Regions from separate parts of the Candidatus Clostridium eludens genome, predicted to be linked through region 2. Evidence: riboswitches for the same ligand, from Rfam matches in the RefSeq annotation. Region 2 holds a riboswitch; the other holds the start of a gene.
The links. Region 2 has a riboswitch for S-adenosylmethionine ahead of ACJDU8_RS08785 (sugar ABC transporter substrate-binding protein). Riboswitches for the same ligand answer to the same signal wherever they lie in the genome.
Positions count from the first base shown of each region.

Region 1: another riboswitch for S-adenosylmethionine. It lies ahead of hisC (histidinol-phosphate transaminase); the one in region 2 lies ahead of ACJDU8_RS08785 (sugar ABC transporter substrate-binding protein).

Region 1 is NZ_JBJHZX010000005.1:158,030-161,465, reverse strand. It holds gene ACJDU8_RS05160 (nitrogenase component 1) at 1-740, shown strand, start outside; gene ACJDU8_RS05155 (NifB/NifX family molybdenum-iron cluster-binding protein) at 758-1,117, shown strand; SAM riboswitch class I at 1,183-1,287, shown strand; gene hisC (histidinol-phosphate transaminase) at 1,472-2,587, shown strand; gene ACJDU8_RS05145 (iron-containing alcohol dehydrogenase family protein) at 2,611-3,436, shown strand, end outside.
Region 2 is NZ_JBJHZX010000011.1:8,852-12,287, forward strand. It holds gene ACJDU8_RS08780 (DUF362 domain-containing protein) at 185-1,315, shown strand; SAM riboswitch class I at 1,475-1,586, shown strand; gene ACJDU8_RS08785 (sugar ABC transporter substrate-binding protein) at 2,082-3,158, shown strand; gene ACJDU8_RS08790 (sugar ABC transporter ATP-binding protein) at 3,240-3,436, shown strand, end outside.

The DNA.
Region 1 (3,436 bases), on a different contig from region 2:
TTCCCAATACTATATTCGGATATGGAAGAGGAATTGAGAATATAGATAAAATACCAGAGGCAGAATTTAACCTTTTGGTATCCCCTTGGGTAGGACTTGAAAATATGAAACTTTTAGAAAATAAATTTGGTACCCCTTATTTTCACTATCCAGTATTGCCTATAGGGGCTTTTGAAACAAGCAAATTCCTACGTGCGTTAGGTGAGTTTGCGAAAATAGATAAGCAAAAAGTGGAAGATATCATTGAGAGTCATGAACAGGAATATTATTATTATATAGAGCGTTTTGCAGATGTATTTCTTGAAACTCGTGTTATGTCAAAGCGTTTTGTGGTAGTTTCAGATGCTCAGTACTGTGTTGGAATTACTAAATTTTTGGTAAATGATTTTGGACTCTTTCCTTCGAAACAATATATAACTGATGATACTCCTTTAAAATATCAAAATAACGTAAGGGAATATTTTAAAGAGCTGAATGATGGTATAGAAGCAGAAGTAGAATTTTGTACAGATGGATATAAGATAGATAACGAAATTAAAAATACGGATTTTTATGGATATCCATTGATTATAGGAAGTTCATGGGAGAAGAAAATAGCGGAGGAAACAAAGGCGCATTATATTACTATTTCATGGCCTGTATTTGAAAGGCTTATAATAAATAGTTCCTATGTAGGATATTCAGGCGGACTAAAACTCTTAGAAGATATATATTCTGTAGTTCTTACAAGATTTAATTGATTTATGGGAGGGTGCATATGAATTATAAAGTTGCAGTTGCAAGTAGTGATGGCAAATTTATAAATGAACATTTTAGGAAAGCCAGCCAATTTTATATATATAAAGTGGAAGATGATAATTATGAATTTGTAGAATTGAGAAAAATAGATAATATTTTTCTCCAGAGAGGAGATCACTATGATAGAATTTTATCTGTTATTAAACATCTTTCAGGATGCAAAATAGTTCTGGTAAGTCAAATAGGTAGAGAAGCTGTTATGTTTCTAAATAGGAATGGAATAGAGGTTTTTGATGTAAATCAACCTATAGATAAAGCTTTAAAAAGATTAATTAAATATTATTCTAAAATAAATAAAATTTCTAAACCTTGTGACTAGAAATGTTTTTATAGATAGGTTGTTTACGTTGTTAGAAATATAATACAAAAATAAATTAATAAATATCCTTATCAAGAGAAACCGAGGGGCTGGCCCGATGAAGTTTCAGCAAGTAGTGTGTTTTCATACGAAGTGCTAAGTCCTGCAGATGTATTTCTGAAAGATGGGGAAATCAATGTTAAAAATTTTTTAGCATATACTCCTTTTCATCTGCGAAAGGGATTTTTTATTTCATGAAATTAATTATATATTGTTAAATTTTAGTTGACTGGAAAAACCAGAGACCTTAAATAAAATTTATATTTAAGGTCTCTGGTTTTTTTCATTATTGAATTTGAAAGGAATGATTATATTATGACTAAACTAAAGTGTAGAAATTCATTAAATAATATCCAAGTTCATAAACCATCTAAAGCTGTGGAAAAAATACAAAGAGAATTAGGTCCTAATAATATTTTAAGATTATCAGCAAATGAAAATACTAATGGATGTTCGCCTTTGGTTGAAGGCGCATTAAAGGAGTATATTAATAAATTATATTTGTATCCTGACGGCATATGTTCTGAGGTAAGAGAGATATTGGCCAATATTTATGACTTAAAGCTGGAACAATTCATTTTTGGAAATGGCTCATTTGAAATTATTGAATTAATTGCACAAACTTTTATAAATCCACAGGATGAGTCAATTATTCCGGATCCATCTTTTTGGTGGTATAAGACAGCAACCCTTAAAATGGATGGTGTTGTTGTAAGTGTTCCGTTAAAGGATCATAGAGTGGATTTGAAAAAAATTGCAGATAAAATAACTAATAAAACTAAAATTATTTGGTTGTGCAATCCAAACAATCCTACGGGAACTATATTTAAAAAGAAAGAGTTAATGGATTTTTTAGAATCAGTACCGAAGAATATAATCCTGGTATTTGATGAAGCTTATTACGAACTTGTAAGTGATCCACAGTATCCTCAGACTACAAACTTATTGTATAAATATGAAAATATAATAATTCTAAGGACATTTTCAAAGGTTTATGGATTAGCGGGGCTTAGGATTGGTTATGGTATAGCAAATAAACATATAATTGCTTATCTTAATAAGATAAGAATGCCTGCCAATGTTAATGCATTAGCTCAAGTTGCTGCTGCAGCTAGTCTTAAAGATGAGGATTTTAAGAGAAAATGTATTGAAAGTAATACTGTAGGTAAACAATATTTTTACAAGACTTTTAAAGAAATGAAGCTAGAGTATATTCCTACTGAAACAAATTTTATAATGGTTAATGTAGGAAAAGATAGTACTTATGTAGCCAATAAAATATTGGAAAAGGGTATAGATGTACATGCAGGTACTGAATTTAATATGCCAACTTGGCTCAGAGTTACAATTGGAAGGCCAGAGGAAAATAAATTATTCATAGAAAGTCTAAGAGATATTGTACTAGGTTCAACAATCAGACAATGGTATTAAATATATTTTAAGGGGATGAAAAAATGATAAGAATTAAAACACCAGAAGTTTATGTTAATGAAATAAATGCTCTAGAAAAAAGTGGGGAATACATCTCTAAGCTAGGTAATTATGCATTAATTGTTGGTGGAAAATCAGCACTACAGGCAGTAGAAAAAAAATTTTTTAAGAGTTTTAACAAAGAAAAAATTCAATATTACACTGAAGAGTATAGTGGGTATTGTACATTTAAAGCTATAGATAAGTATACTGAGTTGGCCAATAAATTAGGAGTAAATTTAATTATAGGCGTAGGCGGAGGAACAATATTGGATTTGGCAAAAGCAATAGGTGAAAGAGCAAACCTGTATGTAGTAACAATTCCAACTATTGCTGCCACCTGTGCTGCATGGTCGGCTTTATCAGTAATATATAATGAAAATGGTGAACATACAGATTACTTTTTGTTAGAAAAATCTCCAAAACTTGTTTTAGTGGACATAAGTGTAATTAAAGAAGCTCCAATAAGATATTTGAATGCAGGTATTGGTGATACCATTGCAAAATGGTATGAAATAGTACCTAACTTATCTGGAAATAACGATATTAATCTAAAGATAGGCCTACAAACGGCAAAATTGGCACTTGATATACTAAAAAATTATATTAATGGGTTACATAAAAAATCAGATGATAATGACATTGGAAATCAGCAATATAAAGATGTAATTGATTCTATCATAATTTTAGCAGGATTTGTTGGAAGTATTAATAATGGAAAGCATATAGCTGCAATGGGACATGCTATTCATGATAGTTTCACCCATATCCCAGATACAAAGTATACTTTACATGGCGAAAAAGTTATTT
Region 2 (3,436 bases):
CAAACCTTAAAAGAACTTATCCAGACCCGTAGCACCTCTTATCCCCCCACTTTGATAGAAAAGCAGAGAACCAAAATTTTTAATTTTGTGTGAATCGCTTTCACAGAGTGCGATGGGGGTTAGCAATGATAGCGATGGGATAAATTTATTAAATCAATATTTTTTAAAACAGGAGTGATTAAATATGGAAAAATCAAAAGTTTATTTTACAGATTTTCGTACAAAACTTGGAGAGGGTCTGCCTACCAAGCTAAAAAGGCTGATTAAAGATGCGGGTATCGGACAAATCGACATGGATAATAAGTTTGTTGCTATCAAGATGCACTTTGGTGAACTTGGTAACTTAAGTTATCTTCGTCCAAATTATGCTAAAGCTGTAGCCGACATGGCGAAAGAGCTGGGCGGTAAACCTTTTCTGACAGACTGCAACACCCTATATCCTGGCAGCCGTAAGAATGCCCTTGAGCATCTAGAGTGTGCATGGGAAAATGGATTCACTCCACTTACAGTAGGATGCCCTGTTATTATTGGAGATGGATTAAAGGGGACCGATGATATCACGGTACCTGTAATAGGTGGCGAATATATAAAAGAGGCTAAAATCGGCCATGCAATCATGGATGCCGATGTGTTTATCAGCTTAACTCACTTCAAAGGTCATGAAATGACTGGTTTTGGTGGTGCCATTAAGAATATTGGAATGGGCTGCGGTTCCCGTGCTGGAAAAAAGGATCAGCATATTAATGGTAAACCTCATATCATAGAGGAGAAATGCCGAGGATGCCAAAGATGCCATCGTGAATGTGCTAATAATGGTCTGTTGTTTGACGATGTAAAAAAGAAAATGACTATCAACACAGAAGATTGTGTTGGTTGCGGTCGCTGCCTAGGTGCATGTAATTTTGATGCAATTCAGTTTGCAAACTGGTCAGCCAGTGAAGAACTGAACTGCCGTATGGCAGAATACACCAAGGCAGTAGTATATGGTCGTCCTTGCTTCCACATTTCTCTTGTGGTAGATGTTTCACCTAACTGTGACTGCCACAGCGAAAATGATGCTCCCATACTTCCTAATCTAGGTATGTTCGCTTCATTTGATCCTTTGGCATTGGATCAGGCATGTGTGGATGCCTGTATGAAGGCTGCCCCACTGGCTAATAGTCAGCTGTCCGATAACATATCAGAACCCCATTTTGTTGATCATCATGATCACTTTACTAATTCCACACCGGAATCAGAGTGGCGTACTTGTCTTGACCATGCAGAAAAAATAGGAATCGGTAATCGTGAATATGAACTGATCATTGTTAAATAAAATATGTACCTCCATTAGAAGATATGGATGAATATATTTTATAAAAATTAATTTGTTATTGACAAGGTAATCAAAAAATTATATTATTAATTATAACTTAAATAGTATGTTTTAGTAGTTGTCCATTTAAAAGTTAACGCTTAAAATTTAATATGAAATTTCTTATCAAGAGTAGTGGAGGGACTGGCCCTATGATGCTCGGCAACCTGAGTATGTTTATCAATATATTCAATGGTGCTAATTCCAGCAGATGAAATCTGAAAGATGAGAGACAAACGGAACACAACTTCCTATATAGTTTCTCTATATAGGAAGTTTTTTATTTGATTAACTAGATAAACTGGAGGTCAAGTCTTGTTTACTATAGAGTTTTGTGTAGTCTCTGTAGTATATGGACTTTGACCTCTTTATTTATTATATGAAATGCCTGGAAGAACTTATTCAGGTGCCCAGTAGTGCTTATCTCCCATTTTCAAGAAGATGGAAGTGTTGGTAATAGCAGCGTTTGGATAAATAATATTATATACCTGACCGGTAAACCGGAGGTTACATTATTAAAAAGATGTAACCTTTTTTTGTATAAATTATCAAAGGCATATATACAAATTGTCTTATAAATATTCATAGTCAAATTGTGCTAGGAGGTGTTCTAATGTTAGAAGAAGATTTGATACAATAATAGGTTGTTAAGTTGAACTGCTTAAAAAAGATAATCTGTGTCAGAAAAATTATTGAATAAATAAAAGTGAAAAATAGGGGGAAAGAAATGAAAAAAAATAAAAAGTTTAAATTATCTTACTATGTAATTATGTTAATTTTATCCACAGCATTTTTTGCGGCGTGCTCAAATACAACAACATCTAATCAAAAGTCTGATGCTGTAAATGAACAAAATGCTTCAAATAATAAGAATTCTGCTAGTTCTGGTGTTACTGATCCTATTGATGGGAAGTCTGTTCCTTCACTTAAAGGTAAGAAGATAGGAGTTGCCATAGAAGGAATAAGCAATAATTGGGAGAGGCAAGCTTATCAAGCTCAAATTGATCGAATAAAACAATTGGGGGGAACAGCCATTGAAGTTAATGGCGAGCGTAATACTCAAAAACATATTTCTGATATTGAGAATTTGATTACTCAAAAGCCTGATGCAATCATTAAGCAACTTGGAGATGCAAAAGTATATGCACCTGTACTTAAGAAGGTACGTGCTGCAAATATTCCGCTTTTTACTGTTGATCATCCTAGTGAAGATAGTATTACTAATGCTTCATCAGATAATTATTTTATTGGTGAAGCATTAGCACGTAAAATGTTTGAAGATATAGGTGGAGAAGGTAAAATTGCAGTTTTTAATGGATTTTATGGAGAGAGAACTTTAGCTATTCGTTATGATGAAATGAAATATGTGGCTAAGGATTATCCTAAAATTCAGTTTATCCAACCTGAGCTGCAGGATATTATTGATGGTACTATAGAAGATTCAAAAAAGAAGGTTCAAGATTTGTTAATAAAGTATCCTAATAAGGGAGATTTAAAAGCTATCTGGGCAGGGTGGGATATTCCTGCAATTGGCGCTTCTCAGGCTTTAGAGGCAGCTGGGAGAACTGATATTAAAGTTTATGCGGTTGATGGAGATCCTAGTGCACTGAAAGTACTTGCGGATAAAAATTCTCCTTTTGCTGCAGATATGGCCCAACAGCCTTATAAAATTGGTCAGGCTGCAGTGGATTCTGCTGCACGATATTTAAATGGTGAAACAGTACCAAGGTCAATTTACGTAGATCCATTACTTGTTACGAAGGATAATGTACAAGATGCAGAAAAGATTTTATTTAAAAAGTAAATAAGAATATCAAGACAGAGGGTAGGAATATTTTCTATTCTCTGAATAATAATTTGTGTGTAAAGGAGGGTGTATTAGTTTATGAATGAAAAATATATTTTAGAAATGATAAATATAGAAAAAGAATTTCCAGGTGTTAAGGCTCTTCAAAATGTTACTTTGCAAATACGTAATGCAGAAATACATGGTATTGTAGGAGAAAATGGAGCAGGAAAATCTACATTGATGAAAATACTGGCAGGAATTTATAATCAAGATAGTGGACAAATAAAATTTGA